One region of the Pararhizobium sp. DWP1-1-3 genome, then DNA from elsewhere that is predicted to be linked to it. Evidence: predicted binding sites of a transcription regulator. Region 1 holds the regulator's gene; each other region holds the start of a gene.
What was found. The regulator PhoB, encoded in region 1, activates phosphate uptake and scavenging genes when phosphate is short. The targets are predictions, from matches to a motif close to TGTCATNNANCTGTCAT.
Positions count from the first base shown of each region.

Region 1 (3,206 bases):
CCTCAACGTTCGCGAAAACACCGTCACCGCGCTGATCGGCCCGTCGGGCTGCGGCAAGTCGACATTTCTGCGGACGCTCAACCGCATGAACGACACCATCGACAGCTGCCGCGTTACCGGCAAGATCACCCTTGATGACGGCGACATCTACGATCCGAGCATCGACGTGGTGGAACTTCGTGCCCGCGTCGGCATGGTCTTCCAGAAGCCCAACCCGTTCCCAAAGTCGATCTACGAAAACGTCACCTACGGTCCGAAGATCCACGGTCTCGCCCGCACCAAGGCCGAACTCGATCAGATCGTCGAGTCAAGCCTGCAGAAGGCCGGCCTCTGGAACGAGGTGAAGGATCGCCTGCATGAATCCGGCACCGGCCTTTCCGGTGGTCAGCAGCAGCGTCTGTGCATTGCCCGCGCCGTTGCCGTCAGCCCGGAAGTCATCCTGATGGACGAGCCGTGCTCGGCGCTGGATCCGATCGCGACCGCCAAGGTCGAGGAACTGATCCACGAACTGCGCACGAACTACACGATCGTCATCGTCACGCACTCGATGCAGCAGGCCGCCCGCGTTTCGCAGCGCACCGCCATGTTCCACCTCGGCAATCTCGTCGAGGAAAACGACACCGACAAGATGTTCACCAATCCGGACGACCAGCGTACCCAGGATTACATCATGGGCCGCTTCGGCTGAGGACTTAGCTTGCCACCCTGTCATGAGGGCAGGGTGGTGGCCTTCCAACCCGGATTGTGATCGCAAGGAAAAACAATCATGTCTACGCACATTGCTTCCGTCTACGACGAAGATCTGAAGTACCTGACCCGGCGTATCTCCGAGATGGGCGGCCTGGCCGAACAGATGGTGGCCGAATCCGTGCGCGCGCTGGTCAATTCCGACCTGGCGCTTGCCCAGAAGGTCATTTCCGACGACGCCATTCTCGATGAGGCCGAGCGCCAGATCGGCGAAAAAGCAATCGTCACCATCGCCAAGCGCCAGCCGATGGCTGCCGACCTGCGCGAAATCATGGGATCGATCCGCATTGCCGCCGATCTCGAGCGGGTCGGCGATCTCGGCAAGAACAACGCCAAGCGGGTCATCGCCGTATCGACCGCCAGCCTGCCGCGTCAGCTGGCCCGCGGCCTCGAGCATCTGGCCGAGCTTGCGCTCGTTCAGCTCAAGGAAGTGCTCGACGTCTATGCGTCGCGTTCGCCGGAAAAGGCCAACAGCATCCGCGAGCGCGACAATGAGATCGATGCGATCTACACGTCGCTTTTCCGTGAACTGTTGACCTACATGATGGAAGATCCGCGCAACATCACGCCTTGCACGCATCTCTTGTTCTGCGCCAAGAACATCGAGCGCATCGGCGACCACGCCACCAACATCGCCGAAACCATCTACTATATGGCGACCGGCGCGCAGCCTGTCGGCGAGCGACCGAAGGACGATACGGCCAACACGGTCGGCGCGATCGGTAACTGATCACGCGATAAAGTAAGTAAATTCTTACGCACTGATTGCGCGAGCGGCCGCTGGAGCCGCTCGGCAAGCCTTCGGCCATCCGGCCGGGCGCCAAGGAGCTGAACTGAATGTTGCCAAGAATTGCCGTCGTTGAAGATGAAGAGGCGCTCAGCGTCCTCCTCCGATACAATCTTGAGGCCGAAGGGTTTGAAGTCGATACGATCAATCGTGGCGACGAGGCGGAAATGCGCCTGCAGGAACGCCTTCCCGATCTCCTGATCCTCGATTGGATGCTGCCGGGGGTTTCCGGCATCGAACTGTGCCGCCGGCTGCGCCAGCGCTCCGAGACAGAGCGCCTGCCGATCATCATGCTGACGGCACGCGGCGAGGAAAGCGAACGTGTTCGCGGGCTCGCCACCGGCGCCGACGACTATGTGGTCAAGCCGTTCTCGACGCCCGAACTGATGGCGCGGGTCAAGGCGATGCTGCGCCGGGCCAAGCCCGAAGTGCTGTCAACGCTGCTGAAATGCGGCGATATCGAACTCGACCGCGAAACCCATCGCGTCCATCGCAAGACCCGCGAAGTCCGTCTCGGACCGACCGAGTTCCGCCTGCTGGAATTCTTCATGGCCTCGCCCGGCCGTGTCTTTTCGCGCTCGCAGCTTCTGGACGGCGTCTGGGGCCACGACATCTATGTCGATGAGCGCACCGTGGACGTCCATGTCGGACGCCTGCGCAAGGCGCTGAACTTTTCCAACATGCAGGACGTGATCCGCACCGTGCGCGGCGCCGGCTATTCGCTGGAAAGCTGAGCGCCGTACAGGAAAGAACCGTCAGGCACTGCCGAGCGGTTCGCCAATCTCGATGGCGTGACCATCCGGATCATAAAGGCGGAAGACCCTCTGCGCCCAGGCTTGCGTCTCGATGGGGTGGATGAGGTTTACATCGCCGGAAATGCGCTCGAAAAGCGCATCCAATTTATCGTGTTCGAAATAGAGCAGGATATTTTGTCGGCCATAGGGCTCGGGAACGACTGACGGCTGTCCCCAGACCGTCGTTTCCAGGGATTTGCCGTCATGGATGGCAAATCCCGTTTCAAACATAACAAAATTGCCGAAGTCTCGGCTGATCACCAATCCCAGTATCTCGCAATAGAAAGTCTTCGAGATGCCGATATCCCGCACGAACGGGATGGGATTGACGAAACGGCCGATCCGGCCTCAGCGGGCCCGGCGACGCTCGCCGGACGGCTGGTAGGCAAGCTTGGCGTGGAATGTGCAGTAGGGCGATGTGTCCGGGGAATCGTTGCCGCAGAAGTGGAACTCGTCCTTCATCGGATCGCCAATCGGCCACTTGCAGGTGCGGTCGGTAAGCTCGGTCAGGACCAGGCGGCGCGACATCGGAACGACAACGTTATTGCCGGCCGGCGCTGCTTCCTGATCCTCGCTCGCGCCGATTTCCACTTCTTCCTTCATGACGGTTGCACCGGCGGTGCGGGTCACTGTGCGGGTGGCGGTCATGCGCGACGCTGTGTAAGTCGGTGCACGCGGCGCAGCGGACGGTGCTGGACGTTTTGCACGTGCCGTTGCGGTGCTGCCGCCGGCCTTGGCGCGGCCCGGCAGGCAGAGACGGTGGACCTTGCCGATGACGGCGTTACGGCTAACGCCGCCGAGCTGTGCAGCGATCTGGCTCGCGCTCAAGCCTTCGGCCCACAATTTCTTGAGTTTTTCGACCCGCTCGTCAGTCCAAT
Region 1 is NZ_JAFCTR010000016.1:108,679-111,884, reverse strand. It holds gene pstB (phosphate ABC transporter ATP-binding protein PstB) at 1-688, shown strand, start outside; gene phoU (phosphate signaling complex protein PhoU) at 767-1,477, shown strand; gene phoB (phosphate regulon transcriptional regulator PhoB) at 1,585-2,268, shown strand; gene ACP7BS_RS25010 (VOC family protein) at 2,290-2,670, opposite strand; gene ACP7BS_RS25005 (GcrA family cell cycle regulator) at 2,677-3,206, opposite strand, start outside.

Region 2 (3,206 bases), on a different contig from region 1:
CGCCCGTATCGAATCTGGTATCTGCCACATCAATGGACCGACGCTGAACGACGAGGCGCAGATGCCCTTCGGCGGCGTCAAGGGTAGCGGCTACGGCCGCTTCGGCGGCAAGGCGGCGATCGCCGAGTTCACCGACCTGCGCTGGATCACAATCGAGGATTCCGCCCAGCATTATCCCTTTTAGCCAAGACTAGTTGATCACATCGCTCTCCACCGGTGATTGCGACCGAGTTTGCCCTCACCGTGATCGCAAAGGGCCGACAAAGGAACGGGGCGTCAGAAAGCGCTCCATTCCAAAAATCCCAGATGGAGAGTTGCCGCTTACCGGTCGATTTGGATCTGCGGCACTGCCGTCACACGCTCACCAAGAAGACCGCGACGCAATCGCCTGCCTTAACGAGGCCGGGGAAATGCCGCGCGCAGAAGGCATCCCCAAACCACAACGATGACCAGGCCCGTCCGCAACGCCATCTCGATTGTCGAGCCAAGCGGGATACGCACGGCATGCGCACGGCCATGGTCGGCCATCTGGAACGCCTTGCGTCGTGTTGGGGACAAGAGACCCCACACAAGCGCTAGTCAGGCGAAGCAGGTGGTGATTGCGGGGACTAAGACTGCCGTTTGGGAACCCCGTACGACATCGTTCGGCCGGATGTGTTTGAAGCGGTCTACGACACCGCTTTCGATGTGCACGAACTTCAGGGAAACCGTATCGTCACCTATTTTGTCTAGGTGGCACGGCTCAGAACCTGTTGATTACAGTGCTTTTAAAAGCAGCGTTGTTTTGACTCACCCGCGGCAGGGGATTTGACATGCGTGTTGCTTTTCCCGACACCATCGTCGTGTAACAGGGTCGAGCCGTATCCCGCGCCGATCTCGGTGGTGAGAGCGAATGATCCAAAAAAAGCGCGAACTTTCAATCGAACGGCTGGACAAAGGCAGTTCGCGCCTATGTATGGAGTCTGCAACGGGCAAATAACAAAGAAGACAGGTCTGGCTGGCTCAGCAAGCCCGATTTTGGAAAATCTGGTATCGATCGAGGAGGATTGACGCCGGATTTCATGGAAGTTTCGTTGTACAGTTTTTGACATCACCGGGAGGAAATCATGTTTAAACGTTCGCTCGCCTCATCGACGGCCTTTCTCGCCATCTCTCTTCTTTTGCCCGCAAGCGCCGATGCGGCGACCGACCTGCAGTGGTGGCATGCGATGACAGGTGCCAACAACGAAGTCGTCAATCAACTGGCTAAAGAGTTCAACGAGAGCCAGTCCGACTACACGATTACGCCGGTTTTCAAAGGCACCTATCCCGAAACGTTGAATGCCGGCATCGCGGCCTTCCGCTCGCAGCAGGCTCCCGCCATCATTCAGGTTTTCGATGCAGGTAGCGGCGTAATGATGGGCGCAGAGGGCGCCATCGTTCCGGCAGCCGACGTGCTGCAGAAGGGCGGCTACACGTTCGACAAGTCGCAATATCTTGCAGGCATTGCGGCCTATTATGCAAAACCGGACGGCACGATGCTGTCATTCCCCTACAATTCATCCTCGCCGATCCTGTACTATAACAAGGATGTTTTCCAGAAAGCGGGGCTTGACGCCGATAATCCGCCGAAGACATGGCCGGAAGTGTTCGACGCGGCCAAGAAGATCAAGACCAGCGGTGCCGCCTCTTGCGGGTTTACATCGACCTGGCTGACCTGGATCCAGACCGAGAACTTTGCCGCCTGGAACAATGTTGCTTATGGCACCCATGAAAACGGCCTCGGCGGCAACGACGTCAAGCTCGAGTTCAACTCTCCCCTCTTCGTTCAGCATTTCCAGTCGATCGCGGATCTCGCCAAGGACGGCACCTTCCGTTATGGCGGCCGGACGTCAGAGGCCAAGCAGCTGTTCATGTCCGGAGAGTGCGCAATCCTCACTGAATCGTCCGGTGGACTGGGCGATATCATCAAGTCCGGCGTGAAATACGGCATCGGCCAGCTCCCCTATTACGAAGGCCATGGCCCACAGAACACGATTCCCGGCGGCGCCAGCCTTTGGGTGTTCGGCGGAAAGAGCGACAAGGAATACAAGGGGGTCGCCCAGTTTTTCAACTTCCTCTCACAGACCCAGATCCAGGCCCGCCTGCATCAGGTGTCTGGCTATATGCCGGTGACGAATGCGGCTTACGAGGAGACCAAGAAATCCGGGTTTTATGACAAGAACCCCGGCCGTGAAACGCCGATCTTGCAGATGATGGGCAAGGCACCGACCGAGAACTCCAAGGGGGTGCGTCTCGTCAACCTGCCGCAGGTTCGCGACATCATGAATGAGGAGTTCGAGGCCATGCTGGCAGGGCAACAGGATGCCAAGGCCGCTCTCGACAAGGCAGTCGAACGTGGGAACGCAGCGATCACCGAAGCCGTCGGCAACTAAACCCGACAACACCTCCGCCGCTCGCATCCGGTTGCGGGCGGCAGCGGTGCCGTCTTGTGATCTGTCTGACTGCCGGAGGAGAACCCGTGCACAACGTTGCGTTTCCCAACAAGATCCTGCCGTATCTGCTGATCGCCCCGCAGATCATACTGACGATCATCTTCTTTTTCTGGCCTGCCAGTCAGGCGCTGTATCAGTCCATGGTCCGGCAGGATCCATTTGGCCTTAAAAGCGGCTTTGTCGGCCTTGCAAACTTCAAGGCGGTTCTGTCCGATCCCAACTATATCCACGCTCTGCAGGTGACGGTCGTCTTCAGTCTGTTGACGGCCATTGTCTCGATGGGCGTAGCCCTGCTTCTCGCCACCGCTGCGGACAAAGTCGTGCGCGGTCAGGGCTTCTATCGCACACTCCTGATCTGGCCTTATGCGGTCGCCCCGGCTGTTGCCGGCATGCTCTGGCTCTTCATGTTCAATCCGGCCATGGGCACGCTGGCTTACCTTCTCCGTCGCAACGGCTTTGCCTGGGATCCGCTTTTGAACGGCAACCAGGCGATGGCGCTGGTCGTGGTTGCCGCCGCCTGGAAGCAGATCAGCTACAATTTCCTGTTCTTCGTGGCAGGCCTGCAGGCCATTCCGAAATCACTGATCGAGGCTGCCTCCATCGACGGCGCCCGTGGCAGCAGGCGCTTCTGGACCATCGTCTTCCCGTTGCTTGCCCCGACCACATTCTTCCTCCTGGTCGTCAACACGGTCTACGCCTTCTTCGATACGTTCGGCATCATCCACGCGGTGA
Region 2 is NZ_JAFCTR010000019.1:74,862-78,067, reverse strand. It holds gene ACP7BS_RS26705 (aldehyde dehydrogenase) at 1-184, shown strand, start outside; gene ugpB (sn-glycerol-3-phosphate ABC transporter substrate-binding protein UgpB) at 1,107-2,414, shown strand; gene ugpA (sn-glycerol-3-phosphate ABC transporter permease UgpA) at 2,501-3,206, shown strand, end outside.
Region 2: ugpB (sn-glycerol-3-phosphate ABC transporter substrate-binding protein UgpB) is a predicted target of PhoB. The motif match lies at 1,058-1,074, and genes of this name have one in related genera.

Region 3 (3,206 bases), on a different contig from region 1:
CCTCGATCCTTCAGGTGTAACTATGGCCACTCCCCTCGTTGTTTCCGAAGTCGCCAAGAGCTTCACCATGCACTTGCGTGACGGTATCCGGTTGCCGGTCGTCAATGGCGTGTCGTTCTCCGTCAAGAAGGGTGAATGCGTCGTGCTCGGCGGTCCGTCCGGGGTCGGCAAGAGTTCGATCCTGAAGATGCTGTATGGCAATTACGGCGTCGATGCCGGCCAGATCCTGATCGAGCATCAGGGTCATCTCGTCGATCTCGCGAAGGCGGCACCCCGCGCCGTGCTGGAAGTCCGGCGCGATACGCTGGGTTATGTCAGCCAGTTCCTGCGGGTCGTTCCGCGCGTGTCGGCACTCGATGTCGTCGCCGAACCGCTTCTGGCGCGTGGTGTCGATCAGGCTGTCGCGCGTGAAAAGGCGGCTGAGCTGCTGGCGAAACTCAATCTGCCGCGCGAACTCTGGCAGTTGCCGCCAGCCACTTTCTCGGGTGGCGAGCAGCAGCGCGTCAACATCGCCCGCGGTTTCATTACCGACCATGCAATCCTTCTGCTCGACGAACCGACGGCGTCGCTGGATGCGACGAACCGCCGGGTGGTGGTCGAGATGATCGCCTCCAAGAAGGCTGAAGGGGTTGCCCTGCTCGGGATTTTCCACGACGAGGAAGTCCGCGATGCCGTCGCCGACCGTATCCTCGACGTTTCCGCCTTCTCGCCGCGAAAGGCTGCAGCATGAGCCAGAAACTGAGTGTGGAACCGACGATCCACCCGACCGCCACCGTCAATCAATCGGCCCTTGGGCGGTATACGGAAGTGGGCGATCGTTGCCGCCTCGACGAGGTCGAGTTCGGCGACTATTCCTATATCGAGCGCGACGGCATGATCTGGTGTGCGACGATAGGAAAATTCGCCAATCTGGCGGCATCCGTTCGCATCAACGCCACCAACCATCCGACCTGGCGGGCAACGCTTCACCATTTCACCTATCGCGCTTCGAACTACTGGCCGGATGCCGATGTGGAGCAGGATTTCTTTGCCTGGCGGCGTGAAAACCGGGTCGTCATTGGGCACGATGTCTGGATCGGCCACGGGGCGACGGTGCTGCCCGGTGTCACGATCGGCAACGGCGCGGTCGTCGGCTCCGGGGCGGTCGTCTCCAAGGATGTGGCGCCCTACACCATCGTCGGCGGCGTTCCGGCCAAGCTGATCCGCGAACGTTTCGGCAAGGAGATTGCCGGCCGTTTCGAGAAGCTGGCCTGGTGGGATTGGGATCACGCCAAGCTGCGCGAGGCCCTCGACGACTTCAGAATGCTCGATGCCGACGCATTCCTTGCCCGTCACAATGCCTGAGTTTAGGCACCCCAATCCCCGCCTTTGCGGGGATTGTGGACTGTAACAAAAACAACATCAAACTGACATTCCCCTTTCATCAACCGCCATTATGGCAAGGGCATACCGGTAACCGGTGCCATTGCCAGAGGACGACTGCTCATGTTTCAGCTGAAGAATGTAACCCGTCAGTTCGGCAAGAAGATTGCCGTCAACTCGGTTACTTTCAACATCCCACAGGGCCAGATGGTCGGCATCATCGGCCGGTCCGGTGCGGGCAAGTCGACGTTGCTCAGGATGATCAATCGTCTCAACGATGTTTCGTCGGGCTCCATCCATTTCGGTGATCTCGAAGTATCGTCGCTGCGCGGTGCAGCCCTTCGCAACTGGCAGCGCGATTGCGCCATGATTTTCCAGCAGTTCAATCTTGTGCCGCGTCTCGACGTTTTGACCAACGTGCTGCTCGGCCGCCTCAATCACCGCTCAACGGTTCTCAGCATCCTCAACATGTTCACCCGCGAAGAGCGGATCATGGCGATCGGGGCGCTGGAACGGCTCGGCATCGAACAGACGGCGCTGCAGCCGGCCGGCACGCTGTCCGGCGGCCAGCAGCAGCGTGTCGCGATTGCCCGCGCCCTGATGCAGCAGCCGAAGATGCTGCTCGCCGACGAGCCGATCGCGTCGCTCGATCCGCTGAATGCCAAGATCGTCATGGACGCTCTGCGCGATATCAACGAGCGCGACGGCATCACCGTCGTCACCAACCTGCACACGCTGGATACGGCGCGCAATTATTGCGAGCGCATCATCGGCATGGCGCATGGAAGCGTTGTTTTCGATGGGCCGCCTCAGGAATTGACCGCGGCTGCGGTTGCCGAAATCTACGGTTCGGGCGCCGAGCTTGATGAATCGATGACGTCGACCAGCATCAATATTCCGGCTGCGCAGGACAACACGAAATCCGCCGGCGTCAAGCCGCTGGCACTGGCCGGGCTCTAGAGAGCGAGCCGGGATCGAAAGCCCGCGTCAAGGGCAGACGCTTTGCAACCGAATGTGAACCGGCGCCGCCGGGATAACAGGAGAAGACCCTTATGTTGAAGAAAGCACTTTTGAGCGCTGTTGCGCTCTTTGCCCTCGTTGGCCACGTTCAGGCTGAAGACCTCAAGGAATTCCGCGTCGGCATTATCGGTGGCGAAAACGAAGCCGACCGCCTGCGCAACTACCAGTGCCTCGGCGATCACCTGAAGACGGCGCTGAATGTCGAGAAGGTCTCCTTCTTCCCGGCTGCCGACTATGACGGCGTTATCCAGGGCCTGCTCGGCGGCACGCTCGATTATGCCGAACTCGGCGCGTCCGGTTATGCCAAGATCTTCCTCGCCAAGGCTGATGCCGTCGAGCCGATCCTGACGACCGAACAGTCCGACGGCTCGACCGGCTACTACTCGATCATGGTTGCCCGCAAGGACAAGGGCTATGCTAGCGTCGCCGACCTGAAGGGCAAGAAGCTCGGCTTTGCCGATCCGGACTCGACATCGGGCTACCTGATCCCGAGCGTGACCCTGCCGGAAACGATCGGCATGCCGGTCAAGGAATTCTTCGCTGAAACCGGTTTCGGCGGCGGCCATGAAAACCTCGTTCTCGAAGTGCTCAAGGGCACTTTCGATGCCGGCACGACCTTCGGCTCGGGCATCGGCGAGTTCAAGGACGGCTACACGTCCGGCAACCTGCACAAGATGGTCGAAAAGGGCGTTCTCGACATGAACGACCTAGTCGAACTGTGGCGCTCGCCGCTGATCCCGAACGGCCCGATCGTCGTTCGCACCTCGATGAACAATGACATGAAGGCCAAGTTCAAGCAGTTCATGCTCGACCTGCCGAAGACC
Region 3 is NZ_JAFCTR010000005.1:223,719-226,924, forward strand. It holds gene phnK (phosphonate C-P lyase system protein PhnK) at 1-20, shown strand, start outside; gene phnL (phosphonate C-P lyase system protein PhnL) at 23-730, shown strand; gene ACP7BS_RS13785 (DapH/DapD/GlmU-related protein) at 727-1,344, shown strand; gene phnC (phosphonate ABC transporter ATP-binding protein) at 1,486-2,322, shown strand; gene phnD (phosphonate ABC transporter substrate-binding protein) at 2,415-3,206, shown strand, end outside.
Region 3: phnC (phosphonate ABC transporter ATP-binding protein) is a predicted target of PhoB. The motif match lies at 1,408-1,424, and genes of this name have one in related genera.

Region 4 (3,206 bases), on a different contig from region 1:
CGTAAGGATTTGGGGAAACTATGGTGCGGGTGAAAAGGTAAACGCACCGCGCCGCTCGCAAACAGACAACAGAAAAAGGGCCGGCGAAAAGCCAGCCCTTCCAATCACAGCCTGACGGCCCGCTGATTAAGCGGAAGCCTTCGGGGTCAGAACCTGACGGCCGCGGTACATGCCTGTCTTCAGGTCGATGTGGTGCGGACGGCGCAGTTCGCCGGAGTTCTTGTCTTCGATGTAGGTCGGTGTCTTCAGCGCATCGGCGGAGCGGCGCATGCCACGCTTGGACGGGCTTGTTTTTCTTTTAGGTACAGCCATTTCATACTCCACTTATCGGGCAAAACTCTGTTTCGCAGCCAGTCTGTTGGCCGGGAAAAACAGATGTCAATCTCGGAATTTGCCGGGCTTATACATGCCCCACAGGCGTTTGACCAGTCCCTGCGGGCATTTTTTCGCAAACCCCGGCGAGGAAAAGCATCAGGCCTCGTCCTCCGGCACGATCCAGGTTTCCTGGAGAGCCGCCTCCTGCCACTTGCGGAAGGCCGGATGGGTCTTGACCGCATCCATATATTCCAGCGAGCCGGGATTGCGGGTGAGGTCATAAATCTCGAAACGATTGACCACCGGGGCAAACATCGCATCGGCAGCCGTAAAACTGCCGAACAGGAACGGACCGCCGGAGCGGGCCACCGCCTCGCGCCAGATCGTCTCGATCCGCTCGACGTCATCCATCACACCATCCGGCAGATCGATCGCCCGCTTTTCCCGGCGGATGTTCATCGGGCAGGCATTGCGCAGCGCCCGGAAACCGGCGAGCATTTCCATCGAATAGGCCCGCGCCACCGCCCGCTCGGCCCGATCATTGGGCCAGAGCCCGGAATCGGGGAAAAGTTCGGCGGCATATTCGATGATTGCCAGCGACTGCCAGACACGCACGTCGCCGTGATGCAGGACGGGAACCTGTCCTGTCGGGGAAATATCCTTGAACTTCGGGTTACCCGCCGGAAAATCGAAGGGGATAAGCACCTCCTCAAACGGGATGCCGCAAGCCTCCAGCGCAAGCCAGGGCCGCAACGACCAGGAGGAATAGTTTTTGTTACCGATATAGAGCGTCAGCTGGGTCATGGCGCATTCCTTACTGTCTTTGGTGAGCGTCCGAAGACAATCAGCTCTTCGAAATGGTTCATGTCTTCAAACGAGCAGAAAGCCGGAGGATCGAGATCGACGACGGGCGACCGCGCCTTGAGATAGGCCAGCGTTTCCGCCAGCATCTCCTGCCAGCGCGGCAGCGCCGCGTCAGCGAGCCAGTCGATCATATAGGCGAAAGTGATGTGAAACACGTAATCGTCATGGTCCGGATGACGATAGCCAAAAACCCCGGCAAAGGCATCACGCCATTCCCGCAGGCACCGCCGGTCATCAACGCTGTCACCTTCAAGCGTCAGCCCAAGCGGCGTCACCTCGGTAATACGCGCACGGAAGGGCGACAGCGGCGGAAAATTCTTCAGCTTGTCGCGAAAGTGGGCCGTCATCACATCGATTGGCGTATCCAGGGGCATATCGGTGGGCCAATAGGGTGGATTGCGACGATATTCTATGATGCCCTGGAAGATGGTCATGTGCAGGCTGGACGCATGCGTGAAGGCGAACTGACTGGCTTCCGGCATCGCCATCAATCGGTCGCGCACCGTCAGGATGGCATCATACGAAGACGACCCTGCAGCAACATGGGAAACGACGGTGTTGCCAGGCTCGTGTAGAAAGCGGCCTTCGGCATCGTAGCGGGTTCCCAAATGCCGTGGCGGGATATTGTTGGCACTTCGCGCAAACGCGATAAGGGATGAATCAATCGGGACCATGGGACAATCGAGCCTTTTCAAGGATAGGAATGAGGCCCGGATGGCAGAGTTTCACAACGCCAGAATGACACCGTTCCCGGAGAGGCTCCAATGAAAAGGCCTGATCTCACTCATAAAGACATTTGATATATTCGCCCGACCGGCTGGCACGGCGCTCGATCAGCGAGGCCAGGCTGCGCAGGCCACGGCCCGGTTTGCCGGCATTGCGCTCGATCGGATTGGGTAGGGATACGGCAAGAAGGGCTGCCTGCCGCCGGGTCAGCTTTGCAGCAGGAACGCCGAAATGGTGTTTTGCCGCCGCTTCCGCGCCATAGATACCAGGACCCCATTCCGCGACGTTGAGATAGAGTTCCATCATCCGCTGTTTGCTCCAGACGAAATCGGCTGTCAGCGCCAAAGGCAATTCCATCCCCTTGCGAATGAAGGAGCGGCCGTTCCACAAAAACAGGTTCTTGGCTGTCTGCATCGGGATCGTCGAGGCGCCCCGGGTCGCTTCACCCTCCAGTGCATCGGTGACGACGCCACGCATCTGCACCCAGTCGACACCGTCGTGAATGCAGAACTGGCCATCCTCCGACATCATCACCGATCGCACCAGATTGGGCGATATATCTTCGAAGGCGACCCATTGGCGGTCATAACCACGGAAAAGCAGCAAATCGCGCAGCATCAGCGTCGAAATCGGATGGATGAAGCTTGGCGCATAAAGGACGATCAGCACGTAAGGCAGGATGGCAATCGCCACCGCGATCAGCAGAATCTTGCGCCAGCGCCGGCGCAGGGCCTGACCCCATCCCCGCGAACGGCTGGAAGACACGTCCTGCTCCTCCCGAGTTTCCGGTACAATGTCCACCCCTGAAACGCCCGCCTGATGATCCATTCAATTTTCATAGAACAAGCGCGGCTAAAATTGAACGGTTTTCTCGGTAACGCACAGCAAGCCGCGCCAGCGGACGCCGATATGGTAAAATCCCGTTGCCAGCCGGCGCGCAGTCATGCCAAACAACGCCGCATGAGCGAGACACCCTTCGAAATTCGCCTGAAGAGCAGCGCCACAGAGGTCGAGGCCTGCCTCATCGGTATCCTCCACGAAGAACCGCAGGCAGACGAGATCGCACGGCCGGCATCCCTCATCGCCGCGATGCGCCACGGCCTCCTGAACGGCGGCAAACGCCTGCGCCCCTTTCTGGTCATGGAAAGCACCGCCCTCCTTGGCGGCAACAGGCAAGCGGCCCTGCGTGTCGGTGCAGCTCTTGAATGCGTGCACAGCTACTCGCTGGTGCATGACGACCTTCCGGCGATGGACGACGATGATCTCAGGCGCGGCCAGCCGACGGTCCATATTGCCCATGG
Region 4 is NZ_JAFCTR010000005.1:266,268-269,473, reverse strand. It holds gene rpmF (50S ribosomal protein L32) at 127-312, opposite strand; gene ACP7BS_RS13940 (glutathione S-transferase family protein) at 472-1,119, opposite strand; gene ACP7BS_RS13935 (DUF1868 domain-containing protein) at 1,116-1,853, opposite strand; gene mtgA (monofunctional biosynthetic peptidoglycan transglycosylase) at 1,960-2,706, opposite strand; gene ACP7BS_RS13925 (polyprenyl synthetase family protein) at 2,866-3,206, shown strand, end outside.
Region 4: ACP7BS_RS13935 (DUF1868 domain-containing protein) is a predicted target of PhoB. The motif match lies at 1,907-1,923, and genes of this name have one in related genera.